2 linked regions of the Gloeobacter violaceus PCC 7421 genome follow. The protein of the gene in region 1 binds, or shares a complex with, the protein of each later gene. Links are inferred from orthologs where the notes say so. Each region holds a gene or a part of one and is shown in the gene's direction. Other genes may lie near its edges. The genes, in order: carA and carB.

Region 1 (14,534 bases):
GTCGAGCCCGAGAAGTACATCGCCGATTTTGCCAAGGCGGGTGCCGACATCATCACCGTCCATTGCGAACACAACTCGACGGTGCACCTGCACCGGGCGCTCTCGCAGATCAAAGAACTGGGCAAACAGGCGGGTGTGTCGCTCAATCCGTCCACACCTTTGAGCCTCATCGAGTACGTCCTCGACCTGTGCGACTTGGTACTCGTCATGAGCGTCAACCCCGGCTTCGGCGGCCAAAGCTTCATTCCGCAGGTGCTGCCCAAGATTGCCCGGCTCAAGTCGATGTGCGAGGAGCGCGGCCTCGACCCGTGGATCGAAGTGGACGGCGGCCTGAAGCCTTCCAACACCTGGCAGGTGCTCGAGGTGGGTGCCAACGCCATCGTCTCGGGCTCGGGAGTGTTTGGGGTCGGCCCGGCCCGCTACGCCGAGGCGATCGAAGGGGTGCGCGCCAGCCACCGCCCGGCGGTGGAAGTGGCCGCCCAGGTGTAGCGCCTGCCTATTCTTCGAGGAGCACCACCGCGTGACAGGCCATAGCAAGGCCTTCGCCCACGGGGCCGAGGCCCTCGTTGGTCGTGGCCTTGACGCTCAATCGGTCGAGGGGTAAACCCAATGCGCCCGCCAGACTCTGGCGGATGGCCGGGATATGGGGAGCGAGCTTCGGCCGCTCCGCCACCACCACCGCATCGACGTTCGAAAGCCGCAGACCGCGCCCGCGCACCAGTTCGAGCACCTTCGAAAGCAGCAGCAGACTCGAGACGTCCTGCCACTGGGGATCGCCCGGCGGGAAGTGTCGGCCGATATCGCCCAGGCAGGCGGCCCCCAAAAGGGCGTCGGTGATCGCGTGGGTGAGCAGATCTGCGTCGCTGTGACCGAGCAGGCCCAGGCGGTAGGGAATCTCGACACCCCCCAAGATCAAGCGCCGCCCTTCGACCAGGCGGTGAAAGTCGTAGCCGTTGCCGATGCGCATTTCAAACCCTCCCACTGCCACCCATTCTGGGGCGAAACACCTCCGCAAAGGCGAGCAATTCGTGGTGAAAAGCGTCCGGGCACTCCAGTTGGGGCAGGTGTCCGCAGTCGGGGAGAACGGCGAGCTTGTGCAGCGGCAGGGCGCGGGCGAACTTTTCTGCCCAACTGACCGGCAAAATGCGGTCCTCTTTGCCCCAGACAACGAGCACCGGGCAGCGCACCCGGGCGAGGGCCGCGCTGTCGAGCGTTCCCTGGGGGCTGAGCCGCAGCAGGGCGGGGGCGATGACGCCGCGCCAGAAACTGCCGCGCACCTCTTCAGAAAGAGCCTCGGGCCGATAGAAGGCGGTGGCGAGCAGACCACCCAGCAGGTCCACGCCGCTGGGGCCAAGGGTCAGCTTTTCTGGGCGGGTGGGCATGCCCTCCAGACCGGCAGCCGCCACCAGACAAATTCCAAGCACCATTTGCGGGCGTTCGAGGTAGGCGCGCAGAGCCACCCAACCCCCGAGGCTGTTGCCCACCAGCAGAGTCGGCTGCTGTAAAGACCTCGCGAGGGCAGCCCCCAGCCAGCGGGGGCTGAGTTCTCCTGCGGGCATCCCCGAGGCGCCGTGGCCCGGCAGATCGAGGGCAGTCGCTCCAAAGCCTCGCTGCGCCAGAAACGGCATTGTAAAGCGCCAATGCTCGGAGGTGCCCCCAAGGCTGTGCACAAGCAACACCGGCGGGCCATTGCCGGCCGTGCGACTATAGATACTGGCGTCGTCCCAATTTTGGGTTCGCTCGACAAAGGTATAAACCAGGGTGTGCGCTCCAGCTGCGATCCGTTCGTGCTTCCAGCCTAACGCGGCGGTAGTCTGCAACACAGAACCCGTTGGCGAGATCTTGCACTATGCCTGCATTGGGTCCATGCGCCTCCCCACCCAAGCTAATAATGAGTGGTCCGGTTTACACCAGGCCACTTTTTTGTTTCTACCACCCATGAACTATCTAGAACCGCTCAACCGGCAGCAACTGCTCCAGCAGATGGCCTCACGGGTCGACGGGTTGACCCAGAAGACCGCCGGCGCCGCCCTCGATGCGGCCCTCGAGGTGATCGCCGACGCCCTTGCCCAGGGCCGCACCGTCAAGCTGTCCGGGTTCGGCAGTTTTCAAGTGCGCCGCCGCCCCGCCCGCACCAACATCCACCCGCGCACCGGCCAGCCGGTGCTGGTTCCTGCCGCCTGGAACGCCGTCTTCTCCCCTGCCCAGGCACTGCGCGAGCGGCTGCGCGTCCTGCCGCACCCGCCCGAGGCGTGAGCCGCCCGACAATCTACCTGTTGCTGCTAGTTTGAAATTATTACCTGATTACGTATAACGATGCCGATCAAAAAAGGTTCACTCGTGCGCGCCGTGCGCGACAAACTCGACAACAGCCTGGAGGCGCTCGCCAACGACACCCGCTGGCCGTCCTATCTGTTTGAGACCGACGGAGAGGTGCTCGATATGCGCGGGGACTACGCACTGATCAAGTTCGGTGCGGTGCCGACGCCGCCCGTCTGGCTGCGCCAGGACCAGCTTGCCGAGAGCGGTGCCGCCGCTGAGAGCACTTCGTAGTGCTTCGCCTGCCGATTTGCTAGCTTGGGAAAGATTTTTGGGCAGCGGGGCAGGGCGATGGCGCAGCGAACGGTGGCGCGACTGGTGCTGGAGGACGGCACGGCTTTTGAGGGCTGGTCGTTCGGGGCGCCGGGTACCAGTGTGGGCGAGGTGGTCTTCAATACCGGCATGACCGGCTATCAGGAAGTGCTGACCGATCCCAGCTACTGCGGGCAGATCGTTGCCTTCACGTACCCCGAACTGGGCAACACCGGCGTCAACCTTGAAGATGCCGAATCGGACCGGCCCCAGGTGCGCGGGGTGATCGCCCACAACGTCGCTGGGCGGCCCAGTTCCTGGCGTGCTACCCAGAGTCTTGGGGATTACCTGAAGGACCACGCCATCGTCGCCATCGCCAGCATCGACACCCGCGCCCTCACCCGTCACCTGCGCAGCCGCGGGGCAATGAACGGCGCCATCTCCACAGAACTCTCCACCGAGGCGTTGCTCGCCCGCCTGCAGGAGGCTCCCGCGATGCAGGGGCTCGATCTGGTGCCCCGGGTGACCACCGCCGCTCCCTACACATGGTCGGAAAGTACCGCCGCCGACTGGCTTGCCACGCGGGCCGCCGCAGGGGAACGGCCCCTGCGGGTGGTGGCCATCGACTTCGGCATCAAGCACAACATCCTGCGCCGTCTGGCCAGCTACGGCTGCGAAGTGATCGTCGTACCGGCCGATACCGGTGTCGAGGCGATCCTCGCCTATCGACCGGACGGCATTTTTCTTTCCAATGGCCCGGGCGACCCGGCGGCGGTGCGCTACGGCATCGAGACCGTCCAGGGATTGCTCAAAAGCCGCAAGCCGATGTTCGGCATCTGTCTGGGCCACCAAATTCTGGCCCTGGCCCTGGGCGGCGAGACCTACAAACTCAAGTTCGGACACCGCGGCCTCAACCAGCCGGCCAGCTTCAACAACCGCGTCGAAATCACCAGCCAGAACCACGGTTTCGCGGTAGATGACGCCTCGCTGGCCGGGGCAAATATCGAAATCACCCACCTCAACCTCAACGATCGGACCGTAGAGGGCCTACGCCACCGCGAACTGCCGGTCTTCTCGGTGCAGTACCATCCCGAGGCCAGCCCCGGCCCCCACGACGCCGATTACCTGTTTGCCCAATTCGTCGATCTGATGCGCGAAAAGCCGGCGGATGCCGCCAGCCTAGTCGAGCTATAGATGTTTTCTATGGCCAATTCATCAAACCATCGAGAACTTTAGGGTAATATTCAGTCGGGTTGCGACTCACCCAGGGTTCCCCTAGGGCAAACGGGCGGGCAAACGCCTCAAGAATGGAATTCTCTCTATATGTGCCTTGAGATACAAGACCTCAAAACAACCGCAATTTATTGTGTGAGTATTCAATCATTTGATTGTTTCGATTGCTTTACATCCTTGCCGTCTGTCGTTCACCGTTTTTAATACAATGATGCTCTCGACTCGCCATTCTCTCGGTCTCGGTACAGCCCTGCTACTGCTGGTGTCGGTGTCGGCTGCTGTGCATGCGGAGCCTTCACCCGCCCCTGCTTTGCTTCTGGCGGACATTCGCCCGGGCAGCTTCTTTCAAGCGTTTCAGGATGGCCAGCAGCGCTACGCGGCGGGCGATCTGCGCGGTGCCGCCGAATTCTACGGTGAAGCCATTCGCCGCGATCCGACCCGCGCATCGGCCTATCTGGCCCGGGCGGGTGTGCGCCACGACCTGGGGGATCTCGAAGGAGCGGCGGCCGATTACACCGAAGCCATCCGGCTGGAGCCCGACAACCGTTTCGCCTACGACAGCCGCGGCGATCTGCACGTGGAGGTGGGCAAGCTAGAGGCCGCCGCGGACGATTACACCGTGCTCATCCACCTCGATCCGAAGGACGCCTCGGCTTACGAAAACCGGGCGGGTGTGCGCCGCTCCCTGGGGGACATCGCAGGGGCGATTGCCGATTACACCCAGATGATCCGCCTGGATCCCAGCGACCCGGCCGGCTATCAGAACCGCGCCAAGCTCTACCGCCAGAGCGGCAAGGTGCAGTTGGCCCTGGCCGACTACGCCGAGGTCTTGCGCCTTGAGCCCAGCCACCTGCACGCCCTCATCGAGCGCGTCGAGGTGCGTTTGTTTGCTGGCGACAAGCCGGGAGCTCTCGCCGACGCCGATCGGGCGGTGGCGGTCGCTTCCAAGGAGCGCTCGGCGTGGGTTGCCCGCGCCAACGCCCGCCGGGCCGCCGGGGACAAAAAAGGAGCGCTCGCCGATTTCGACGCCGCCCTTGCCCTGGGGCCGAACGCCGATGTGCACATCGGGCGCGGCGAGTTGCGATTTTTCCTGGGAGATCGCCCGGGGGCGATCGAAGACTACGACGTGGCGATCCGCCTCGACCCGCGGGGCAACGGCTATCACTACCGGGGCTTCGCCCGCTTTGCGATGGGTGATCTCAAAGGTGCCCTCGAAGATCTCAACCGCGAGGTCGATTTGAACCCCCGGGAAGCGGCCGCCTACCTCACCCGCGGCCAGTTGCACCTGCGCCTGCGCGACAGCGGTCAAGCCCTTGCCGATTACGAGCGGGCCATCGCGTTGCAGCCGTCCCCTGCGGCCTTCCGTTTGCGCGCTCTGGCACTCGCCGTTCGGGGCGAAAAGGACAAAGCAATCGCCGATCTCAAAAAGGCAATCGACCTCTACTCCGGCCAGGGCAACACCGCCCAGGTCCAGAAGCTGCAGGCGGAACTCAAAAAAATCGCCGCGGCGATAGGCTAGGCGGGGCCTCTCTCCCCAAGCCAGGCTATGAGGCGGTCGCGCTCTTGGGCGGTCGCCTCGGCGCGCCGCTCGACGGTGTAGGCGGCGGGACGCGCCTCGGTGAGGCGAGCGGTGGTGGTGCGCAACTCCTCGCGGCGAAAGTATGTCACTTCGAGGCGGTCCCCAGGCCGCCAGTCGGCTAGACGGTCCTTGAGCGTGCCGTGGGTCACCTTCCAACCTGCCAGGGCCACCAACTCGTCGCCGGTTGCCATACCGGCCAGTTGGGCGGGAGAGCCTGCTTCGACGTTCTGGACCGTGGTGCGGCCGTTTTGCTCCTGGGTGCGCAATCCCAGATAGGGCGGCGCACCGTCGGTGCCGGTCGGCACCAGCTGGAGGCCGAAGGGACCGAAGTGGCCCTCGAAGTCCAGTTCGCCGGTCGAACGTAGGGCGTGATCAAAAAAGAGTTTTAGATCCAGGCCCACCGCCCGCTCGATGATAGGTTCGAGTTCTGCCTCTGGGAAACTGGTGTCCACCGCACCGTAGCGCTGCCAGAGATGGCGCATCGCGTCGTCGAGGGAGCGTTCGCCGTCGGTGCGCAGACGAATTTCGAGATCGAGCAGCAGGCAGACCAGTTGCCCTTTAAGGTAGTAGGACACCTGGGAATTCAGAGAGTTCTCGTTGGGCCGGTAGAGCTTGATCCAGGTGTCGAAGCTCGATTCGGCCAGCGATTGGACCGCGCGGCCGGGGGTGGTGAGCAGGCGGGTGATATGGGTTCCCAGTTGCTTGAGGTAGTGGGTGGCGTCATAGATACCGGCACGCAGTGGGATCAGCTCGTCATAGTAGCTGGTGGCTCCTTCCATGAACCACAACGAACGGGTGTAATTTTCGTGGGCGTAGTCGAAGCGATCGAGGGTCGAAGGCCGGATGCGCTTGACGTTCCAGAGGTGGAAAAATTCGTGGGCGACCAGATTCAAAAACTTGAAATACTTTTCGTCACCCCTTAGCTCGAAGCGTGGGTAGAGCAGCGTCGTCGAATTGCGGTGCTCCAAACCGCCGTAGCCGTCGGCAAAGTGCACCAGAAACAAATAGTGCTCGTAGGGGAGGCTGCCGAAGAGTTTTGCCTCGGTGGTGATGAGGCTCTCCAGATCCGGCAGGAAGCGGTTGTAATCGAGGTTGCTCTTGCCCCAGACAGCCAGGGTGTGGGGTTTGCCTTGGACGGTAAAAGGGACGATGCGGTGGGTGCCCACCTCGAAGGGACTGTCCACCAGTTCGTCATAACTGGCCGCCTGGAAGGTGTTCTGCCGGCCCGGCACAGCGGCAAGGGCGGTGCTGACGCGCCAGTCTGGGTTGAGCGGCGCCACGCTCACTTCGCACGGGGACGATTCGCAACCCGGCACATAGAAAAAAAGGCAGGCCCCGTTGAAGAAGGCGTGGGTGATATCCAGGTGGCTGGTGCGCACGGTCAGTTCGTTGGCGTAGACGCGGTAGCGTACCTGCACCTGCCCGTCTGCGGGCACTTCCATCCGCCAGGTCTGCTTGGCCAGTTTCTGCCACCGCAGCGGTCCGGTGGCGCCCACGGCCTCGAAATCCTGCAGGTGGCGGCTGTACTCGCGCACCAGGTACGATCCCGGCGTCCAGACCGGCAGCTTGAGGGTCAGGGCCGAATCGCTCCAGCCCTCGATCGTCATCTCGACATCAAAAAGGTGGGCATGGGCTTTTTCCATGCTCACCCGGTAGCGGATCGCAGCAGCCATAGGCGCCCCTCGGTGCGGATGCGCGACTATTCTAGACCGGCAAGCTCGCCAGACCGCTCACCAGCAGACCGCCTACGACCTGCAGCGCCAGAAACGCCAGGATGGGCGAGAGGTCGATGCCGCCCAAGGGCGGGATGATCGAGCGAAAAAGGTTGAGGTAGGGATCGGTCAGCTGGCTGAGGATAGCCCAGGGATTGCTCGACCAATCGATATTGGGAAACCAGCTAAGCAGAACCCGCACAAACAGGAGAACCACGTAGATCTGGATGAAGTTGCTGAGCGCCGGGGCCAAAGTCTGAGCGATCATCTCCACTGTCACCGTATGTTTCTTATTCCAGGGTAGTTCACGATGGCATCTCTGGGGGAGGGGACGGCTGGGTGCTCGACCACAGACGGCTGCGGGTCTGCTCAATAGCCTGGTTGAGTTCGGCAATTTTTTCGTCGAGCACGCGCCGGGCGTCTTCGAGTGTGCCTGGATCGACCCCTGGGGAGACGGGCGGTTCGGGGGAGCGATGGGGCGCTTCGATTTCGGCGTTGCGCCGCAGGCGCGGGGCGACCAGGCTGGCGACCAGCCCCCCCACCACCGAACCGATCACCGCTCCTACCACCAATCCGTCCAGAAAGGCGTCCTGGTCGTCTCTTGGGTTTTGCGCCATCGCCGCACCTTTGATAGCTGTCTACAGAATAGCGCTGTGTACCATTCGGAGAAACTGGGGGTATTCTGTGGAGAAATTTGGACCGCGAACGATGATTAGCAGCCATCCCGAAATCGAACTGGCCGGATTTATCGAGCAGACTTGCCTCAAACCGACCGCCACCGCAGACGATGTTCGCCAGATGTGTTGGGAGGCGCAGCGGTACCGCTTTGCCGCAGTCTGCGTAGCACCGGTGTACGCGCCTTTGGCCGTCGAATTGCTGCACAAGCAAAAACCCCAGGTCTTCACGGTCGTCGGTTTTCCGCTGGGACTGGCCACCGCCCCCTGCAAGCTTTTCGAAGCGCAGGAGGCGGCGGCGAGGGGGGTGACGGGCCTGGAGGTGATGGTCAACCTGGGGGCGATCAAATCCGGCCACTACAACGCCATCTACGAAGAACTCGGTCAGATCGTCGATGCGGTCGGCTGTGAGGTGCGGGCGATTCTGGAGTTGAACTTGCTGGATGCAACCGAGCGCCGGCACGTCGCCGAGGTGTGTCTCGATGTCGGAGTCACTGCCCTGAAGACCTCCGCCGGTTGGTCGGGTCCGGTGCGGCCCGAAGATATTTTGGGTCTGCGGCGCATTCTGCGCAACCAGTTGGGGATCAAAGTGGCGGGCGGTATCCACACCCTGAACCAGGCCCTCGAACTGCTGGCTGCCGGGGCAAACCGCCTGGGCACCGGTCGGGGGGTCGAGATCCTGCGCGAACAGCACGCCCTTGGTAAGACGGCGTGACGTACCCTCGAAGAAGACGCTCGAGATAGAGGCTGGGGGTGAAACGGTTTTTGGCGCCGCTTGGCGGGGTGGTCGGCATCCTGGAGCGCTGGCTGCTCTACCCGAATGTCGTACTGGCGCTCACGGCCGTGCTCTGGAGCGCCTGCACCCAGAAGCTGCTGAATATTCCCCAAGACCCGGCTGTGCTGGCGCTTGTCTTTGCCCTGACGCTGGTGACCTACAACCGCGACCGGCTGGCGGACGCCGACAGCCCCGCCGATCGCAGCAACACTGCCGAACGCACCCGCTGGGTGGACCGCCACCGAAAATCGCTCGCACGCTTTACTGGCGGCGCCGCCCTGGTGGCCGCGATGCTGCTGTGTTTGCGGCCGATGGCCCTGGCGCCGATCGGGGCGGGAATCGGTTTTGCCCTGGTGTACAGCAGCCGTGTGCTGCCGGGAGGTCGGGCGGTGCGCCAACTGCCGGTCACTAAAGTTCCGTATGTCGCCCTCCTGTGGGCGGTGCTCACCGTCGCAGTACCGGCGGCAGCGGCCGGTACTGCCTGGAACGGGCGCGCGGCACTGGTGGGAAGCCTCATTTTCTTTGCCGCGGCTGCCCTGGTCAACCTCAACGATTTGCGCGACCTGCGGGGGGACCGTATCGCGGGTACGCTCACCCTGCCTGTACTGTTGGGCGACGGTCCCGCCCGACTCTTCTCGGCGATCTCGGGGAGCCTGGTGGGGCTTTGTGCGGTGCTGCTGGAGCAGCCGGGTCTGGGACTGCTCGGACTTTATATTGCCCTTTTGGCACTCAGCTACCGCGTAGAAGACGATCGGCTCTTTCGCTGGCTCATCGAAGGCATCGGCGTGCCCACCTGGCTGGCGGTGTTCTGGCTGGGGTGATTTCAGCCCAAACGCAAACCGAGGCGGTGGATACGGGTCAGCGCCAGTTCCAGGCCGCTTGAACGCTGGAGCAGTTGAACGACGTCGTCGGGGCGCAAGACCGTGCCGTCGTTGCGGCAGGCCCCCACGTAGCGGATCTCGATGGCCTCCGGCCGCACGGCCGCCAGTTCCAGTTCAAACAGCCATAGACGGGCGTCGATGGTATAGCGGTTGCCCGATTTTTTGCTGGTGCGCTCGACCGGGAGTTGCTCGCCGGCGTTGATCGCCGCCACGACCTCCACCCAGTCCGCCGGGGCGGGGGTGTGCACCAGCAGGCGATATTCGGCCGCTACCAGCTCAGTGGCGGCGGCGGGGCTTTTGAGGGGAACGGACTCGACGCTCACCATCTCGACGCCTGCGGGCAATTGGGCCTGTAGCCGTGCCCGAAATTCCTCGGGCTCGAGGGGAGCGACCAATTCAAAATCGACGATTTCGCCGCTGCTTTCAGCCCCGAGGGCCAGGGCGGTGGCCGCCACGATGCGCGGCAGCGGGTGGAAACCGCCAGAGTGGGCCAGGGCGATCTCGCCGCGGCGGCAGGCCCGCTCCCAGAGCCGCTGCAGGTCGAGATGACCGATAAAGCGCGATTCTGCCAATTTGGCGAAGACCACCCGCAATCGCTGGGCGGCCGGGGGTGGCGGGGTGACGGAGGCGACCCGCCCGGGTACCGGGGGTGGGGCGATAACCACGTTGGTGCCGAAATCTTCGCCGCACACCCCGCAGTGGGAGCACGAATCGAAGGAGCAGTCGGGCACAACCGCCTCTTCTAAGGCCCGCCGATAGTCCTCCGCCAGCCAGCGCTTGTCGATGCCGGTATCGATAAAATCCCACGGCAGCGGCGCTTCGACGGGTGGTCCCACCACATCCCAGCTGTAGCCGAATTCCGCCAGCACCCGATCCCAGATGCCAAAAAAGGCATCCGGGGCAAACCAGGGATCGTGGCGAGCCACACCCAGTTCCCAGGCGCGGTGGATAGCACTGTTCATGTCGCGGCCGGCGCGGGTGAGCACGTCCTCGAGCGCCGAGACGCGGATGTCGGTGAAGTTGGCCTTGACCCCTTTGAGCCGGCGCAAGGCCGCCTGCAACAGCGCCTGTTTGTGGCGCAGCTCCTCGGCGGTGACCGAGTGCCACTGGAAAGGTGTAAACGGCTTCGGGGTGAAGTTGGAAAGGGTGACGTTCACCTCCAGGCGGCGGCGGTTGGGCAGGCGGCACTCGCGCTGCAGCCAGCCGATCGTTTCGGCGATCCCGAGCACGTCCTGGTCGGTCTCGGTGGGCAGCCCAATCATAAAGTAGAGCTTCACCAGATCCCAGCCCTGCTCGTAGGCGGTCTTCACCCCCCGCAGCAGATCTGCGTTGGTGAGGCCTTTGTTGATCACATCGCGCAGGCGCTGGGTGCCGGCCTCGGGAGCGAAGGTGAGCCCCGGCTTGCGCGCCCCGCCGATGATCCCCGCCAGTTGCTCGTCGAAGCGGTCGACCCGCTGCGAAGGCAGCGACAGCGAAACGAGATCGTCGCGCAGGGTATTTTGCAGCCGGGCACCCACCGCCGGCAGCGACAGGTAGTCGGAGCAGCTCAGCGACAGGAGCGAAAATTCGTTGTAGCCGGTGGCCTTGAGTCCCGCGACGATGCCCTCGACCACCGCCTCCGGGGCGACATCGCGGGCCGGGCGGGTGAGCATGCCGGGCTGACAGAACCGACAGCCGCGGGTGCAGCCGCGGCGCACTTCGATGGCGAGCCGGTCGTGGACCGTCTCGATCAGGGGGACCAACCCCACCGAATATTTGGGCATCGGGGTGGCCACACGGCGCACCACCCGCGCGGGCACATCGGCCGTCGGGGTGGGCACCCCCGCTGCCGGCGCGTAGAAACAAGGCACGTAGACCCCCGGCACCTGGGCCAGATCCAACAGCTGCGCCCCACGGCCGAGGCCCGCCGCTTTGCCCTCCTCGATCACCAGGCCGATTTCAGGCAGAACTTCTTCGCCGTCGCCGAAGACAAAAAAGTCGAAAAAGTCGGTATAGGGCTCCGGGTTGGAACTGGCGGTCGGTCCGCCCGCGAAGATAAGGGGATGGGTGTGGTCACGATCTCCGGCGCGCAGGGGCAGGCCCGCCAGGGCGAGCATCTCCAGGGCGTTGGTCACCCCCAGTTCGTAGGCAAGCGAAAAGCCCACCAGGTCAAATTCCGCCAGAGCGCAGCGCGACTCGACCGCAAATAACGGTGTGCCGGTCTCGCGCAACCGAGCGGCCAGATCCGTCCCCGGTAGGTAGGTGCGGTCACAAAGCTGCCGGGGCTGAGTGTTCAGGATGTTGTAGAGAATGATGTGCCCGAGGTTGGAAGCCCCGACTTCGTAGATCTCCGGATAGGTAAGCACCCAGCGCACGCTTGCGGCTTCCCAATCTTTGTGAAAAGCGCCCAGTTCGTTGCCCAGGTAGCGGGCAGGCGTCTGGATATCGGCACTGAGAATCTGGTCGAGGGCGATGGGCGGCATAGGGCACACGTTGGGTGCGACACCCGCTATTTTAAGTCCCTCAGGCTTCGGGTTCCGCCGGATCGATGTCTCCCAGCCCCAGGGCCATCAGGTAGCCGCGGGCGCGCTCGGCTTTTTCGAAGCGGTTGACCAGCGCCCAGAAGCGCGGACCGTGGTTGGGTTCGACCAGATGCGCCAGCTCGTGCACCAGCACGTAGTCGCGCACAAAAGCCGGCAGGGCTGCGAGGCGGTGGGAGAGGCGAATGGTGCCCAAAGTCGGGGTGCAACTGCCCCAGCGCGCCTCCTGATTGGTCACCCAGCGAATCGATTGCCACTCCAGACACCCTTCGAAATAGTGGCGGTTGAGTTGGCGGGCGCGGCGCTCCAGTTCGTCGTCGTCGAGCAGTGGGCAGTGGGCGCGCTTCAGCCAGCGGCTTTTGAGGCGCTCGACGATCCGCTGCAACTCGGCGTCGTCCATCTGGACGGGGGCGCGCACGACAAACACGTCCCCCTCGGCCCGGGCGCTGACGCTGCGGGTGCGCCGGTGGCTGCGGATGATTTTTACCTGCATGGCTTGATCACCCGGTAGTGCAAAAACAAGTCACCGGCCGTCTGGCGCAATTCAACCAGTTCGAGGGCCGGAGCCTTGAGCGGTTCAAAACCGGCGCCTTCGACGGGTGTGGTGGCCTCGCGCCCGCCGAAGATAACCGGCCAGACCGTGAGCCACAGATCATCGATGCGTCCCGCCGCAAGCAGCGCTGCGACCAGATCGCCGCCGCCCAGGGCCGCCACCCGCCCAATACCCCGCTCGGCAAAAAAGGCGTAGGCGCGCTCCCAATCGAGTTCGTTCTCACCCGCCGCCACCAGGGTCGCCAGTTCGGCAAGGCGCGGGTGCGGGCTGCGGGCTACGGCCTGCTCAGTCGTCAAGATCCAGCGCTCGATGGGCTGCGCAAAAAACGGCAGATCCGGCGGCAGATCGAGCGAGCGGCTGACCACACAGGTGATGGGCTGCGGCGGCTGGCCGCGCGCCTGGCGGGCAGCAATCCACTGTGGGTCGCTCACGGTATAGGTTTGCCCCTCGATGCGGATGGTGCCTGCGCCGATGAGGATCAAATCCGCTAGAGACGTTTGATATTCGAGATGGGCGTGGTCGACCGGGTCCGAGCGCCTCGGGGCGAGGGGGTCGGCCGGAGCGATTTTGCCGTCGGCGCTCATGCCGAGGACGATGGTGGTCGAGGTGGCCACGGTCGAGTCGACCATTATAAAGTGAGCGGCGACCCCTACTGTAGCAGGCACACACCACGTCCGCAGTTAGGGACTTTACCGCATTTGGGTGCACAGTGAATGGATTGCGCGGTTGGGTCAGCCGCCGGGCAGATTCGCGCGCCGAATAAGTTTTCTACTTTATCGACAATGCCGAGTGCGAGGCATCGGGCGACAAGGCCCGCGCCGATGCCGCAGCCTGGGAGGCGGTGCGCCAAAAAATTACCCTCAACGCATCGGGCTGCTAGGCCTGACTCGGCCTGGCCGTCCACCGGCCTCCCGGTGGTTCTTGGCGGCGCACATAAACAAACCCCAGCCGAGGCTGGGGCGGGGATGAGTATATAAGGAGAACTCCCCGTAGTATCGCCCGCCCCGGGCGATCCGCGAGTGTATCGCAGGACTGAGCTTTGCGAGCGGCCGACCCACCCCGCTATCTTTTCGGTGGCTCCATTTCCGGATAAGACGGGTCTGTATTTCCCTCTCTCAGCCTATGCCCCAGGGGCCATGGCAAAAGCGCTCCAATCTACTTAACTGTAGGTAAGCGTTGTAAAGAAAGGGTCGATTGCGGCCTGGAATCATGAAGCAATTTATTTATTCTTTCGCAGCGGTTTTGCTGATTGTGGGCACCCAGGGGGCCTTTGCCACCGACTACGAGTTGCCGGCGCAAGTCCAGCGGGCCTCCCAACTCAGCACCGAGCGGCTTGAAGGGGTGTACGCCGATTGCGCCCGCCAGGTCACCACCGCCTACTGCGAGGATCTGATCACTTCTGAATTTCGCTACGTGCGCGCCGACCGTTGGGTGCGCCGAGAGTCGGCCGCCACGCGGGTGGCGGGCGAAGACGTCAAGATGCTGCGCAACGCGCTGGGCAGACAAACTTGAGACACAGATTCAGCGCTGTGTGCATAGTTGACGACCCTTCTCCAAAAACGGTGCGAGCGGCAGCTTAATCCCTTGCTGCCGCTTCTGGGGATCCGGATCTGGGGCGTGAATGGCGTCGATGGGCTCGTAGCGTCTGGCGGCGACCTCATTGAGGGCGTAGACGTGGCCGTTCGCGACAAAGACCAACTGCGTGCCGTTCACGCAAGCCAGTTCCCCTTCGGCGATGGTGAAGGGCCAGGCTGCTCCAAAATCGGCCTTCAAGGCCGTGACTTTGTTCACCCGGCCCTCCAGCTTTGGGCTGTTGCCGCAGCCCGCCACAAGCAGCAAGGTCGAGGCGACCAGGATCGAGCGTTTCTTGCAACTGTACGATGTGCGCAGCATTTTGCTCAGCCTTCGACGCGCTCGCGGTATTCCTCGGCAGTCATCGTTTCGCCCAACTCGTCGGCAGGGTCGGCGAGACGGACCTTGATGAGCCAACCGTCGCCATAGGGATCGCTACCGATAAGCGCCGGATCTTCGACTGCG
Region 2 (15,450 bases), 1.9 Mb from region 1 along the record:
AGACTTTCTATCGAAACTTCCTACGACATTGGATGGAGGATGAGTATCAGAACCTTCAGAGGATGGAAGAAAAGTCCCTGCCTCTACATCGGTCGAACGCGCTTCAGACTTCTCTAGCTGCTGTACAAATTTATTTACATTAATGCCATGAATCTCACTTAGATTTGCTTCGTCTTTTGACACTTGCTTATGACCTTGCGGTTCACGGTTCGCGTTTGTTGGTTTCAATGGAAAAATGCTCTCAATCTCGACCAAGTGAATCTGGGAAACAGAGTCACTATCCCGTTTGCGAATTCTAATCACCAGTTCTTGACCAACGGAAAGTAAACTGACCCTCATCGTTGCTCTTATCAGGCCAACTTCAGAGTCAAAGGTTTTTATGCTAGCGTCAATAGCTCTCAGAGCCGTTCGACAAGCGCTGAGTATGTCTTGCCATCGAGCTTCTATCTCTACTGTTGCTTTTGGCGAGAGCTGCCTCTCCAGCTTTTGAGTAGAGGGTATTAAGTAAATCGCAGCCGCGATCGTTGCAAGAAACAAGAATAAGTAGTTCAAGGCAAAACCCAAATCGTTGGCTAGTCGAGTTCGTGTTGTTTCAGATGCAAGTAGAATAACGAGGAAGGTTGGGAACACTGCAAAAAAACAAACGCAAGACCACCAAAATAGCTCACCTATGCGAGACAACTTGTTTATAGTTTTTTGCTCAATGCGCTTAATTTTAATTGGTAATCTTTCCTGAACCTGTTTGGAATTTATTGTTCGGTAGTTATATTCTGCAACTTTGAAAGCAGTCCAGGCAGTAATAATTCCTGCCAGCAAAGTCGCTACAGGGCCAGCTAGAGTTGTTAGAAAAGCCAAAACAGAATTAATAAGCGAATCTAGCATTGTGGGCTGACAGTCTTCCGCTGTGGACAGAAATAGTAATCAAAGTATAGTACGAGCCAGCCTGGTGACCGTAGGCTTGCAGTGAAGACCATGTCCGTGTTCCTCAGCGGTGACGTAGGCGTTGAGGGCCGTATTCTGGCCTTTGAAGGGAGCGGCTTTGACCCCGCGCCGGTGGAACAGGCGACCCAGGGCCGTGACCAGAAGCGACTTGCCCGCATCATCAAAGCAGCCGTGGTGTTCGTCCTATGCGAAGCGGGTGTTGCATTTGAAGGCGGTGATAAAGGCGATAAGGTGATTCGGCAGCTGTACTCCGGCGTTTCTTACCATCCTAGGTCCGGCCGGGAGCGCCGGATGTTCACCGGCCACCGTCGCTCTGTAGGTGAAGGACTAAGATAGGACTGTTTGCTTAGTTGCAGGTCGCCGCTGTGCCCCGCCGCACCGATATTCACAAGATTCTCTTAATTGGCGCCGGACCGATCGTCATCGGTCAGGCCTGCGAATTCGACTACTCCGGAACCCAGGCCTGCAAAGCGCTGCGCGAGGAAGGCTACGAGATTGTCCTGGTCAATTCCAACCCGGCGACGATCATGACCGATCCTGCCACGGCCGATCGCACCTATATCGAGCCGGTCACCGCCGAGTTCGTCGAGCGCATTATCGAACGCGAGCGGCCGGACGCCTTGCTTCCCACCATGGGAGGCCAGACGGCGCTCAACGTCACCGTCGAATTGGCCGAATCGGGGGTGCTCGATCGCTACGGCGTCGAACTGATCGGCGCAAAACTCCCCGCCATCAAAAAAGCCGAGGACCGCGAGCTATTTAAGCAGGCGATGGAGAAAATCGGCCTGGCCGTACCGCGCTCGGGTTTCGCCCACACTCTCGAAGAAGCGCGGGTAGTGGCCGAGGAGATTGGTTCCTTTCCGCTGATTTTGCGGCCGAGCTTTACGCTTGGGGGCACCGGCGGCGGCATCGCCTACAACCGCGAGGAGTTCGAGCGGATGATCCGCGTCGGCCTGGACGCTTCGCCCACCTCCCAGGTGCTGGTCGAAGAGTCGGCCCTCGGCTGGAAGGAGTATGAACTGGAGGTGATGCGCGATCTGGCCGACAACGTCGTGATCATCTGCTCGATCGAGAATTTTGATCCGATGGGAGTGCACACGGGCGATTCGATCACCGTCGCCCCGGCCCAGACTCTGACTGACAAAGAGTACCAGCGCCTGCGCGACGCCGCCATCAAAGTGATCCGTGAAATCGGCGTCGAAACGGGCGGCTCGAATATTCAGTTTGCCGTCCACCCGGAGAACGGCCGGGTGATCGTCATCGAGATGAACCCGCGCGTCTCGCGCTCGTCGGCCCTCGCCTCCAAGGCCACCGGCTTTCCGATCGCCAAGATTGCCGCGAAGCTCGCCGTGGGTTACACCCTCGATGAAATCACCAACGAAATCACCCAGAAGACCCCGGCAAGCTTCGAGCCTACGATTGACTACGTAGTCACCAAGATCCCGCGCTGGGCCTTCGAGAAATTTCCCGGCACCGAGCCGGTGCTCACCACCGCCATGCGCTCGGTGGGCGAGGTGATGGCGATCGGCCGCACCTTTTGCGAGTCGCTGCAAAAGGCGCTGCGCTCGCTGGAGATCAAGCGCTTTGGCTTCGGTGCCGACCGTTCTGAAGAGATCCCCGACGCCGAGACGCTCAAAAGTCAGTTGCGCACCGCCACCCCCGATCGCATCTTTCAGATCCGCCAGGCGCTGATGGCCGGTTTCAGCGTCGAGCAGGTTCACGAGCTGACCGCCATCGACCCCTGGTTTCTCGACAAGCTCGCGGAACTGGTCGCCTTCGAGCGTGCCTACCAAGGTCGCGACCTGGCTTCCCTCACCGCCGCCGAGTGGCTCGAAGCCAAGCAAAAAGGTTACAGCGACATGCAGCTGGCTTTTCTCACCGGCACCGACGAGCAGAGCGTGCGCTCCACCCGCCAGGAACTGGGCGTGACGCCGGTATTTAAAACGGTCGATACCTGTGCGGCCGAATTCGAGGCGTTCACGCCCTACCACTATTCGACCTACGCTTCTGAGTCCGAGATTGCTTCCGGTGAGAAGCCCAAGGCGATGATCCTGGGGGGCGGCCCCAACCGCATCGGCCAGGGCATCGAGTTCGACTACTGCTGCTGTCACGCCTGCTTTGCGCTTTCTGAAGACGGCTTTGAGACGATCATGGTCAACTCCAACCCCGAGACCGTCTCCACCGACTACGACACCAGCGACCGGCTCTACTTCGAACCGCTCACCCGCGAGGACGTGCTCAACATCGTCGAAGCAGAAAAGCCGGTGGGCGTCATCGTTCAGTTCGGCGGCCAGACGCCCCTCAACCTCGCCGTGCCCCTCGAAAAGGCGGGGGTACCCATCTGGGGCACCTCCCCGGACTCGATCGACATCGCCGAGGACCGCGAGCGCTTCGAGCAGTTATGCCAGCAACTCGGCATCCGACAACCCGCCAACGGCATGGCCCGCTCCACCGCCGATGCCGTCGCCGTGGCCGGCCGCATCGGCTACCCGGTGGTGGTGCGCCCGAGCTACGTGCTGGGGGGGCGGGCGATGGAAATCGTCTACACCGATGAAGGGTTGGGCCGCTACATGGCCCACGCCGTCCAGGTGGAGCCCGACCGACCGATTTTGATCGACAAATTTCTCGAAGATGCCGTCGAGGTCGATGTGGACGCTATTTGCGATCGGACCGGTCAGGTGGTGATAGGCGGGATCATGGAGCACATCGAGCAGGCGGGCATCCACTCCGGCGATTCAGCCTGCGTGCTGCCGACGCGCACTCTCGATGAAAGCGTGCTGGCCGTTATCCGCGACTGGACCGTCAAACTGGCCCGTGCCCTGAAGGTGGTGGGACTGATGAATATCCAGTACGCCGTCAAAGCCCACAGGGAGGGTGCCGAGGTTTATGTGTTGGAGGCCAACCCGCGCGCCTCGCGCACGGTACCCTTCGTGGCCAAGGCGACCGGGGTACCGCTTGCCAAGATTGCCGCCCGGGTGATGGCGGGGCGCACCCTGGAAGAATTGGGTTTCACCGAGGAAGTGATCCCCGGCCACATCGCCGTCAAAGAAGCGGTGTTGCCCTTTGAAAAATTCGCCGGCACCGACACGATCCTGGGACCGGAGATGCGTTCGACCGGCGAGGTGATGGGCATCGACACCGACTTCGGCCGCGCTTTCGCCAAAGCCCAGATCGGCGCCGGGCAGAAGCTGCCCACGGCCGGCACGTTGTTTGTCTCCGTCACCGACCGCGACAAGCACGCGGTCGTACCGATTGTCCAGCAGATGCTCGACCTGGGCTTTCGGGTGATCGCCACCGAGGGCACCCAGCGTTTTTTGCAGGAGCAGGGCCTCGCAGTCGAGAAAGTGCTCAAGATTCACGAGGGTCGCCCCCACATCGGCGACTTGCTCAAAAACCGCCGGATTCAGCTGGTCTTCAACACTCCCTCGGGCAGCGAAGCCCAGACCGATGCCCAGGTAATCCGCCGTACCGCCCTCGCCCAGAAGATCCCGGTCATCACCACCCTGGCTGCTGCCCGTGCCGTCACAGCGGCCATTGCCGCGCTGCAGAAGGGGCCGCTGGAGGTGAAATCTCTGCAGGAGTATCATCAGCCGTCTTTGACCGCAGGTAGCCGATAGCCTTCCTCGGAGGCGGTCTTCAGCAGGCGGTCTTTGAGGATCAGGTGATGCCTGGAATCGTGGGTGAGCCACCCCTGTTTCTCAAGACGGCCGAGAAGCACCGTCACCGTGGCCCGTTCCACACCGAGAACGGTGGCCAACTCCTCGTGGGTGAGCCGCACCTCCAGGCGCACTCCACCCGCCACCGGGCAACCAATCTCCACAGCCAACAGCAGCAACACTCCCCGCAGGCGGTCCCCGGCGTACCTCTGGCCGTAGATGGCAAGCAGTGCCTCGGTCTGGTGGATGCCCCGCTCAATCTGCGTCTGCAGCAGCCGACCGGTTGCGGTCGCAGGCGAGATTTCCTGCACACCGTGGCGCACCAGTTCGACCCGGGAGAGCGCTGTAGCCCGACAGGCCTCCAGAGAGGTCAGCGTCGGACCGAACAGCCGGTCGGGTCCGGCCAGACCGATGAGCACCTCTTCACCGCTCGGATGCAGTTTGCTCAGTTTGACCAAGCCCGAGTGCACCTGCCAGACTGCCCGGGCCTCCAGGGGGATCTCCTTACTGCGTTCGAAAGTTTGCCGGGGACGTCTCTCTGCCGGGCTTTGGGTGCCTTCCTCCGGGCCATCCAGGGTCGTCAGATCGCCGATCCTCTGGTGGTGCAACTGCCGGTAGTGCTGCAGTTCCGCCTGAATGGCCCCTTGTTGCTCCAGCTGCCTCTCGAGCTTCAGCCGCTGCATGGCCATGGTGATCACCGTGCGCAACTCGACTGCTTCGAAGGGTTTGACAATGAAGCCGAAGGGTTCGGTCGGCTGGGCGCGCCGCACCGTCTCTTCGTCTGCATAAGCAGTCAGGTAGATCACCGGCACGCCGAACTGGCGGCGGATACGCCCGGCCGCTTCCACCCCGTCCATCTCTCCTTGCAGACGGATATCCATCAGCACCAGATCGGGCTGGGCGCGCACGATTTTCTGGATGGCTTCCTCTGCAGAGCTGACGGAGGCCAGGACAGTGTGACCCATCGCCTCGAGAATTTTTTGTACATCCCGCGCGACAATGCGCTCGTCCTCCACCACCATGATGTTGAGCTTGCGCATAGCCGGTTGCCTCCTCCTAGCGATGAACCGGGAAAGTCACGCGCACCGAGGTACCCTGGGCACCCGAGAACACAACGCTTCCCCCAAGTTGTAGGGCCAAGTCGTTTACCAGTTGCAGCCCCAGCGATTCGAGCTTGGCCGGGTCAAAATCGGCAGGCAGCCCACTGCCGTTGTCCTCGACCAGCAAAGTGACCGTCTGCTCGCTCTGGCTGAGCCTGACGCCGATCCGGTTGCGCTTGTCCCGCGCAAAGGCGTGCTTGAGGCTGTTGGAGATCAGTTCGTTGACAATCAGGCCGCAAGGAATCGCCATCGCCAGGTCCAGACGTACACTGCATGCTTCCATCTTCAGTCGCACTTTTCCTGGTCGTGCTCTGTAGGAGCGGATCAGCTGGTGCCCGATGAGCCGGACGTACTCGCCAAAGTCGACGCTGGCCAGATCCCCCGACTGGTAGAGCAGTTCGTGAATGGAGGCCATCGACTGCACCCGCCTTCGGCAGGTCTGAAGCGCCTCGATGGAGGCTGCGTCAACGGTTTGATGGGCCTGCAGGCGCAGCAGGCTTGTGACAACCTGCAGATTGTTTTTGACCCGGTGGTGGATCTCCCGCAGCAGCACTTCTTTTTCTTGTAGCGAAGCGATGATTTGTCGCTCGAAGCGGCGGCGCTCGGTGATGTCGCGAAAGTAAATTCCCAGACCGTCGCTCGACGGGTAGGCGTGCACTTCGAACCAGAGGTTCGAGGGAACATCAAATTCCTCCAGGTGAACAGCCACCTGCTCGACCACCGCCCGGCGGCATTCCGTCTCAAAGCGAGTCCCCACCAACCCGGGCCATTCCTCCCAGACATTTTTGCCTATCAACGCTTGCTGGGTTTTGGCGCTGAATTTCGCTGCCAGCCGGTTGACATAGCTGACGCGCCACTCAGGATCGAGGGCGACGAATGCATCGGTGATGCTGTCGAGTGTATCGATGAGCTTTGCGCGCGCTGTCTCGGCCTGGCTGCGCGCCTGCTGCTCTGCCCGGTGGGCGCGCGCGTTGTCGACCGATATCGAGGCGCGGCGGGCCAGTTCTTCTGCTGTTTTGAGATCCCGGTCGCTGTAATGGCGCCCGGAAAGTGTGCGCCCCGAGGCGAGCACGAGCGTGCCGAGCGTCTGTCCGTGGGCAACGAGCGGCACGATGATGTAGGAGCAGGCGTCCAGCCGCTGCAGCATGTCGAGTTGCTGTTCGCTGACGCAGAAGCTTGCATAAAAGCTCTCGGGGATCACCTCTGCGAGGATCGGTTCACCGGTACGAAACACCCGGGGCGCACCGTAATCCGCGTCGCGGGAAAGCGGATAGAGATGCCTCAAATCGCGCAGCAGCTGCACCAACTCCGGGTCGGCAGCGGCAACGATCGGGTTGGTAAAGGCGATCTGCTCGTTTTCGACAATGTCGATCAAGCACCAGTCCGCCATGACCGTGACGACCAGTTGGGCGACATTCTGCAAAGTCGTGCGGTAATCGAGCGAAGCGGCGAACACCTCGCTCGCCTGCGCCAGCAGACCCAGCCACTGCTGGGTCTGCTTTTGCTCGGTGATGTCGCGAAAGAAGATGGCCAGCCCATCCGGCGAGGGGTAGGCGTGGATTTCCAGCCACAGCTGGAGCGGTTCGTAGAGAATCTCGAAGTGTGCCTCGCTCTGCTCATCGACGGCCCGGCGGTATTCCTGCTCCACCCGGCTACCCACCGACCAGGGCCACATCTGCCAGTGCGTCTTGCCGACAATTTGCTCGAGGGGCAGGTGGTTGAGGGCAGCAACGCGCTGGTTGGCATAAGTGATACGCCATTGGCGATCGAGGGCGACAAACGCATCGGTGGTGCTTTCCAGGAAAAATCGGATCTGCCGCTCGGCACTGTGCAGCTGCACCTCGCAATCGCAAGCGAGCCTTCGCAGCCGTCGTTTGTGCAGGTGCGTCCCTTTCACCCTCTCTATAAAGCGGCGCAAAGCTGCACCTCCCATGGGGGATCGCTCCCTGGCCGTGTTTTCGTCTTGCATCGTGGGATCCCGCAAAGTGTGCTTCGAGTGCCGGGGAAGATTTCAAGCAAGCAAATAGAGGGAAACCTTCGGCGATGCAAAAAGCAACGGCACAAGCAGCAAAATATTAGACCGCTTGCGCGAATGCCAAGATAAACAGCTCAAACCATCGGAAACTCGTTCCGCAATCCGGTTCATGCAAGAGATCTACTATAGACCCGCACCCGTAACCGCAGGTGTTTCTTGGCAACCTTCGCAAGGTGTCGCTCAGTCGACGAACCGGTCGCACATCTTCCGGATCTGCTGTCGCTGACGCACTCTTGCCGCCAAGTCCGCCACCAAAGCCGGCCGGCAGTCGTACACGCAACGAATGGCGCTCAAGTTGACCAATCGCTTCCAACCACGGGTTTTCACGGCCTACCTCCACTCCAGACTGGATAAAGCGGTTTCTTTCTGAAGCAACAAAGGGGATTGAGCCCCAACTGCAGGCAACGCCTCGAAGTCGGCGACGCTCCGGCCATATATGCCGCGCGGCGCTTTCGGGCTTGCTGGGCAGTGTCGAAGGGACTGAACCCATACGAGTAGGGATCGTCGGTTGTGATTTTTAACCACCCCACGCCCGCACCGCTCGATCGTCCGAAGTGGGCTTGCTGCTCCATTTTTGTCTCCTTGGAAAGGGGGTTTCCCGAGCTATATACAAGATACGTATTACAGAATTACTAAAGCCTGATGTCCAGCTGGTCGCCCAGTTAGGCTCCGTCGGGGTTGAGAAAAGCTAAAAAAATCCCGCGATCAGCATTCTAGATTGCGGTCAGCGAGGGGACGGTTTTCAAGAAACATCTTTGCGAAAATAAACATACTTCTTGGGTCTTCAGGCCCCAAGAGACCGGCTGGTCGTTGAAATAGATCGGTGGGCCTCAGACCTTCGTGGCAACTTTGACCCTCGGGCTCATCCACCCCGGCGTGGGCGGCGTATGTTTTCGCGTCGCCCAAATTTTGTGGAGGCTTTTCATGCGACCCAACAAGCTGATTGCTCTGGCCGGCGCCCTCGCCGTGGCCGCCTCGGCCCTGTTTGCCGGAGCAGTGGAGGCGTCGGAGTCCCCGCTCATCGGACTGACCGACGGCAACACCCTCGTACGGTTCAATTCCGCCCGCCCTGGCCAGACCCGGACTATCAAGATCCGCGACGTCAACGGCACCGTGATCGGCATCGACTTTCGTCCGGCCAACAAGCTGCTCTATGCCCTGACCGACACCAACTACCTCTACACAATCGACCCGGCCACCGGTGCCTCGACGTTCATCAGCGTGCTGCCCACCCCCTTCGGCGGCGGCAACAAGTCCGGATTCGACTTCAACCCGTCGGCGGACCGCCTGCGGCTGGTGGGCAAGCACACCAACGAGAACCTGCGCGTCAATGTCGACACCAACGAGGTTTTTCCTGATACAGATGTCGTCTACGACGCCAATGACGTCAACGCCGGCAAAGATCCCAACGTTTCCGGCTCCGGTTACATCAACAACGTGGCCGCCGCCCCCGCCACCCGCCTGTACGACATCGACATCGCCCTCGACGTGCTGGTCATTCAAGATCCGCCCAACGACGGCATCTTGAAGACGGTCGGCCCCCTGGGAGCCGATTTTGGCCCCACCGCCGGTTTTGACATCTTCATCGACGACAACGGCGTCAACAGCGCCTTCGCTATCTCTGGAGCCACCCTCTACGCGGTCGATCTGGTGACCGGCAAAGCCACCAACGTCGGCACCGTGGGCAACGGTTCGCTCAACTTCGTCGGCCTCGCCGCAGTCCCGGCGAAATAACTGCCACTAGACCGGCAAACTCCTGACCCCCCTTCCCCCCGATTGCCAAAAGCCCCCCGCCTGTGGGCGGGGGGCTTTTTACGGCGTTGCGCCGCTCAGCCGGTCACCAGCACCGACGGGCCGGTGGGTTGGGCCGGCAGGCTCGCGGGCTCCAAGGTGACGAGCAGTTGGGCGATCGGGCCGCTGTAGGCTTCGACTGGAATCGCAAACTGGGTGATCACCTTGCCCCCCGCCCCGGGGTTGAACTGCCCGCAGGGGACGGTTTTATTGCCCGTGATCGCCCAGAGGCGGTACACCTGCCCTGCGGGTGCGGTCGGCAGGTTGTTGATGGCGACGGCCGCCCGTTTGGTGTCGAGATCCATCGCGACGCTGCCGAAGGCGTTCGAGAGCGGTCCGGTCCCTATCAAAGAAAATTGCAACAGTAGATTGGGCTGCTGGAGCGCTTCGTTGGCCTCTTTGACCGCCTGCAGCTGCTGGCGCAGCCGGAAGCCGTCGATGCCGAAGACCGCCGCCACGCAGGCGGCTGCCACCGCCGCGATCCAGCCCGGTGAGATGCGCGGCCCGCCCGCGCGGCGCGGCGGCGCGGCGGCGGCATCGAGAATAGCGGTGCGCAGGTGCTTGGGAGGTGCACTCACCGTGGCATAGGGCAACAGCCCCAAAACCTTGCGCAACTGCTGCACCTCGCGCTTCAGGGCGAGGTCCTGCGCGAGCAGTTGCTCAAACTTTTCGGCTTCCTGGGGCGAGCGCCTGGAAAGTTCGCCCAGAACATATTCGATCATCAAATCTTCGCGGCTTTTAGGGCCCGGGGATCCGTACATAAGTCCACACTACCCGACATATTCCTGCAACGTTTCTTTGAGTTCCGACAGCCCCCTGCGCACCCAACTTTTGACCGTGCCGAGCGGTGTTCCCAACTTCTCGGCGATTTCTCTTTGACTCAACTCTTTAAAGTAGGACATCTCCAACACCCGGCGGTGGTTGGGAGAAAGTTTTTCGAGGGCGTCGCGCACCGCCTGCGAACATTCGTTGATCGAAGCGCTCTCCATCGGCGTCACCGGTGAGGTCTCGACTACCCTGCTCTGCCCCCAGCGTTGCATCAATTTTGCCGCCCGGCCTTTCGCGCGCAGCCTGTCGATAGCCCGCGAGCGGGTGAGGGTGATGAGATAGCTGCTCGGCGCCCCCCTGGTCGGATCGTAGGTACAGTTGCGAAATAGGGAAAGAAACACCTCCTGGGTCAGATCCTCCGCTTCCTGGGGATTGGTGAGAATAGCGAGCGCCAGCCCATGGACCAAACCGCCGAAGCGGTCGTAAAGAGTTCCCAGGGCGGCCAACTGACCGCCCTTGATCGAGCGGAACAACTCGACATCCCCGCCTGCGCGCAGATTTGCCGGCCGGCTGTCCGATGAGTCGGGAGGGTGCATGGGGTTTTACTGAAGGGCCCTGAACGGATGGGGTCGGTAAGCAGGGATGACTGCTTATTGAACACTACGTACCCTGGCGATGTTTGGATGCAGGCCCTCAAGGTCGGCCGTGCCCGGCCGCCAGACTAAAGACCGCCAATTTGCCGTCGCCGATAGTACCAACCTTGCGCGCCCGGCCGCTGGCCAGATCGACCGTGTAGAACACACTACCCGAGGTGGCAAACGCCCGGTCTTTGCCGTCGGGCCCGGTGAGAATGTCAAACCCGCTTGCCGGTCCAAAATCGACCCCCAACGGACCGATGGTCTTCAGCACGCCGTCGTTGGGAGGCTCTTGAAGGGTAAGCACATCAAGGCTGAAGTCGATATTCAACAGCTTCGTCGCCCCGGCTTTGGCCAGCGAGTTGGTGTAGGCCGAAGCACTCACTTGGGGAGTTTTCTTGGCGTTGCGGTCGCGGGAGTCGTAGGCCAGCTTGCCGTCCACCGCCGTTGCCCCCAGATCGACATTCACCCGCAAATCCTGGCCGTCGGCACCCACCAGCCGCAACCGGTCCGCCGACGGGTTGAAGTCGAATCCCGAGCGCACCCCACCGGTAAAGGGTACCGAGAGGGTACTCACCAAAGATGCCGAACCGCCCGCCGGGTCGATGGTATAGAGATTCTGGGCGTCGCTGAGGCCGTAGAGCTTGCCGTCGGCAGGACGGTAGTCGATCCCCACCAGGGTGCCGCTCACACCGTTCACTTTGAGGGTTGTCGCCGCGGCGGGCCGCCCGGCTTCAAAACGGACCAAAGTGTTGTTCCCGGCCAGCCCGATCAGCTCGACCGGTGCGGCTGTTGCCGCCGTCGCCAAAAAAAAAGGACACACAATCACTAACCAGAATTTTGGCATGGGTGCAACCTGCGAGGGATAGATCCAACCCTACCAGAGATAAAGCGTACTACATTCTTCCTTTGTGTGTAGGCGCATGCCGCACTTAAACAGTAGCGTGTATGGCAGAAAGCCTGAGGATCGCAGCAATGGGAATTGGCTTACCGACAGAATATGATATTGACTGTATAGACATGGTTATTGCTGAGGCAAACGCTGCCGTCGACGAAGGCAAGGCCGGGGTGGGGGCGATGCTCACCTGGCGCGGCAAGGTGCTTGCCCTCGAGCACAACCAGTATGCCGAGACCCACGACGTCACTGCCCATGGCGAGATGTCTATCCTGCGCGCGCAGGCCGAACGTCTCGATGGGATGAGCGATGAGGATAAAAAAGACCTCTGCATGTACGTCACCCTGGAACCCTGTCTGATGTGTCTGTCGGCGATGTCCCTGGTGGGCATCCCGAGGGTGGTCTACGCGGCGCTGTCCGAGGACGCGAACATCGAGCAGGCACTGCTGGAGGGGGCCACCGCCCGCAACGTCAACGACGCCCTGGTGCGCGGACCGCTTGAACTGGTGCCCGGGGTGCGCCGCGAGGAAGGCATCAAGCTCCTGGAGCGCATGGACATGCGCCGGGGCGATCCCGATTCCGGGGTTGGACACACCGATTGACCACGCACCTGTCCGGTGGGCGGCTGGCAGCGCCGAACCGTTGCCGGTAAGGGCGAGGCGGGGTGATGCTGCCATCGTCGGATGGAGTGGGGCATTGACAAGTGAGCGGGCTTATTGGGTCGCCTGGCGGCAATCGCCGGGGGTTGGTCCTCTGACAATCCGGCGGCTCAGGGAGCATTTCGGGTCGTTGCAGGCGGCCTGGGAAGCGGCAGAGACCGAGTTCTCGGCGGTCGAGGGCTGGAGCGCCCGCAAAGGGCTCGAAAGCCGTCGCTACCGCGAGCGCACCGATCCGGGGCTTTTGCTCGAAGCACTGGAGGACCGTTGGCCATCCTTCTGGACGCCGGCCGACGGGGATTATCCACCGCTGTTGCGCGAGATTCCCGACCCGCCCCCTTTGCTTTTTTACCGCGGGCCGCTGCGGCAACTGTCGCCCGCGGTCGCGGTGGTGGGAACCCGTCACCCAAGCGACTACGGCAGGCGCTGGGCCGCCCAAATCGCCGAAACCTTGGCTGCGGCAGGCTTTCTGGTGATTTCCGGTCTGGCTGCAGGCATCGACGGTATCGCCCACGAGGCCGCCCTTGGGGTCGGGAAGACCGCAGCGGTGCTCGCAACCAGCCTGACGCGCGTCTATCCGCCTGAGCACGCGGGTATGGCTGCCGAGATTGCCCATAGCGGTCTGTTGCTGAGCGAATATGCCCCTGAGGAAGAAACCCTCACCCACAACTTTCCCCGCCGCAACCGGATTGTCGTGGGCATGAGCCTCGCCACGATCGTCATCGAAGCGCCCGAGCGCTCCGGTGCGCTCATCTCGGCGTATCTGGCCTGCGATTACAACCGGGAATTGTTCGCTCTGCCCGGGGCCATCGATACGCCCCAGGCGCAAGGGTGCCTCAAGCTGATTTCCCAGGGGGCGCGGGTCATCCTTGGCCTCGAAGCGCTGCTTGCCGATCTGGGAGCCCAACTGGTGCGCGCCACGGTGCCTTCCGCGCTACCCCCGGTGCTCGACGGCGACGAGAAGCGCATCTGGGATCAGATCCAGGGCGACGGCTGCTCCTTCGACGAATTGGCTTTGGGGACGGGACTTACTACCGACCGGCTCGCAAGCGCCCTACTCACCCTCGAACTGCGGGGACTGCTCGTGCAGCAGGCCGGGTCGCGCTACGGCCGGGCACTTTGAGCCGGGGCGTCCGCCAGGGCAAAAGTCAGCGAACTCCAGAAGCTTTCCCAATCGACATTGCGGCAGTCCCGGGCGCAGGCGCGCATGTGCACCAGCCGCACGATCCAGGGGCCGGGGCGATCGAGCCGGAAGCCGGCGCGGCCCTCTTTGTCGGTGCGCGCCGAGAGGCGCACGAGTTTGCCGCTGGTGGTGTTGAGCGCATCGATCTGCCGGTTTGCAAGCGGTTTGCCCTCGAAGAGCACGCGCACCCCCAGGTTCTGGCCAGGCTGCAGGTTCACCGGGTTCTGCTCGGGGACGATCTCGATGGGCTTACCCAGGGTGCGCAGAGCAATTTCGTCGTTGCGGACATCCCCGGTCTGCACCAGCGCTTTGATGTTGCGAGAGTAGCGCTCGCGCCCCTGGGTCTGCAGCTTTTTGGTCTTTTTGCGCACCGCCAGGATATCGGTGAGCCCTTCGTGGCGCAGGTACTCGTTGAACTGTTTGGGTTCGAGATTGATGTTCTGGGCAGTGCGATCGAGGGCCAGCAGATGGGTGCCCGCCTCAGCAAAGGTCAACTCCGCCAGCGGCAGCTGCTGATCGGGTGTGGTAGCGCTCAACTCCCGTGCTTCAGTGGCGGAAATCAGCACAAAGCTGGGGGTGCGATCCTTCTGAAAGGGGCGCTCGTTTTCCGGCTTGAAGTCGTCGCCGTAATAAAGATGCACCTTGAGTGGCTCGCCCGCGACGGGCGTGAACTTCTCGGGCATCAACCAGTAGTCGTGGGCCGCGGCCGGCGGGGCGACGAGCGCAGCGGCGGTCAGGGTGAGAAGAAGGGTTCTGGTGTAGTTCAAAGCAGCTTTCTCGCGCGACGAGCCTTATTTTAAACTCCGCCTGCGAAGGCGGTGGACTATCCCAACAGGGAGATGTACTGCGCCATATTGTCTGCAAAGATGGGCGGGCCGGACTCCGACTGTCCAGGCGGTCGCCAGAAAACTTTCGTTGATTCAGTCATGACCTTTAACTTGTGGTTTGTGATCGTTGGGGCGCTATTTATCGTTATGGCGCTCTCCAACTCGATTCTGCGTCGTCTACCGCTCACCACTTCGTTGCTGTATCTTCTGGTGGGATTGGTGCTCGGCCCCGTCGGCCTGGGGCTCATACGGCTCGATGCCATTGAGCAAGCCGGGTTGCTCGAACGAATCACAGAGGTGGCAGTGATCATTTCGCTGTTTACCTCCGGGCTGAAGCTGCGCACACCGCTGTCGAAGAAACGCTGGCAACTGCCCGTGCGCCTCGCCTTCATCTCGATGACGGTCACTGTCGCCTTGATTGCTTGTGCAGGAGTGTTCTGGCTGGGATTGCCCCTGGGAGCGGCGATTTTGCTTGGGGGGGTGCTTGCCCCAACTGATCCGGTGCTTGCTTCCGACGTGCAACTAGAAGATCCGTTCGACAGCGATCGATTGCGCTTCAGCCTCACCGGCGAAGCGGGCCTCAATGACGGCACCGCCTTTCCGTTTGTGATGTTGGGGTTGGGACTGCTGGGCCTGCACGAGCTGGGTGAGGGAGGTTGGCGCTGGGTTGCGGTCGATGTCCTCTGGGCAACGGCTGCCGGGTTGGGTGTGGGATGGCTTTGCGGCCTGCTGGTGGGCAGACTGGTGCTCTATCTGCGCAGTCGCCGCGAGGAGGCCGTCCAACTCGACGATTTTCTGGCCCTGGGATTGATCGCCCTGTCGTACGGAGCGGCGCTGTTGGTAGCCGGCTATGGATTCCTTGCCGTCTTCGCCGCCGGATTGGCGTTGCGCAGCATTGAACTGCAAGCCGCCGGCGAAAAGCCCTCCGAGGACGTTCAGGCGATGGCCCGCCAGGGTGCTAA

The links.
Region 2: the proteins of carA (region 1) and carB are in contact, whole or in part, in a solved structure (PDB 1KEE), measured with the Escherichia coli proteins. The link is inferred for Gloeobacter violaceus PCC 7421 from one-to-one orthologs.

The regions. Positions count from the first base shown.
Region 1 is NC_005125.1:3,730,975-3,745,508, reverse strand. The notes cover bases 1,758-4,687. They hold carA (glutamine-hydrolyzing carbamoyl-phosphate synthase small subunit), read left to right. Parts: upstream 1,758-2,610; coding sequence 2,611-3,765; downstream 3,766-4,687. Other genes in these bases: GLL_RS18260 (tetratricopeptide repeat protein), read left to right, coding at 4,013-4,687; GLL_RS18270 (NAD(P)H-quinone oxidoreductase subunit O), read left to right, coding at 2,317-2,553; GLL_RS18275 (HU family DNA-binding protein), read left to right, coding at 1,939-2,256; GLL_RS18280 (alpha/beta fold hydrolase), read right to left, coding at 1,758-1,823. In the rest of the region: rpe (ribulose-phosphate 3-epimerase), read left to right, coding at 1-489; ispF (2-C-methyl-D-erythritol 2,4-cyclodiphosphate synthase), read right to left, coding at 497-967; more of GLL_RS18280, read right to left, coding at 969-1,757; more of GLL_RS18260, read left to right, coding at 4,688-5,323; GLL_RS18255 (M61 family metallopeptidase), read right to left, coding at 5,320-7,056; GLL_RS18250 (YggT family protein), read right to left, coding at 7,088-7,363; GLL_RS18245 (hypothetical protein), read right to left, coding at 7,401-7,712; deoC (deoxyribose-phosphate aldolase), read left to right, coding at 7,804-8,484; GLL_RS18235 (UbiA family prenyltransferase), read left to right, coding at 8,523-9,365; GLL_RS18230 (TIGR03960 family B12-binding radical SAM protein), read right to left, coding at 9,368-11,887; GLL_RS18225 (M48 metallopeptidase family protein), read right to left, coding at 11,928-12,437; GLL_RS18220 (RibD family protein), read right to left, coding at 12,428-13,126; GLL_RS18215 (hypothetical protein), read left to right, coding at 13,707-14,009; GLL_RS18210 (DUF2511 domain-containing protein), read right to left, coding at 14,019-14,390; glycine cleavage system protein GcvH, read right to left, coding at 14,396-14,534. UniProt on the Escherichia coli protein: Small subunit of the glutamine-dependent carbamoyl phosphate synthetase (CPSase).
Region 2 is NC_005125.1:1,865,751-1,881,200, reverse strand. The notes cover bases 914-4,759. They hold carB (carbamoyl-phosphate synthase large subunit), read left to right. Parts: upstream 914-1,307; coding sequence 1,308-4,559; downstream 4,560-4,759. Other genes in these bases: GLL_RS09165 (response regulator), read right to left, coding at 4,529-4,759; GLL_RS09175 (hypothetical protein), read left to right, coding at 973-1,278. In the rest of the region: GLL_RS09180 (hypothetical protein), read right to left, coding at 1-855; more of GLL_RS09165, read right to left, coding at 4,760-5,638; GLL_RS09160 (PAS domain-containing protein), read right to left, coding at 5,655-7,538; GLL_RS09155 (DUF4394 domain-containing protein), read left to right, coding at 8,658-9,467; GLL_RS09150 (anti-sigma factor), read right to left, coding at 9,563-10,285; GLL_RS09145 (sigma-70 family RNA polymerase sigma factor), read right to left, coding at 10,295-10,888; GLL_RS09140 (DUF4394 domain-containing protein), read right to left, coding at 10,986-11,675; GLL_RS09135 (nucleoside deaminase), read left to right, coding at 11,876-12,424; DNA-processing protein DprA, read left to right, coding at 12,519-13,601; GLL_RS09125 (DUF4198 domain-containing protein), read right to left, coding at 13,583-14,428; GLL_RS09120 (cation:proton antiporter), read left to right, coding at 14,588-15,450. UniProt on the Escherichia coli protein: Large subunit of the glutamine-dependent carbamoyl phosphate synthetase (CPSase).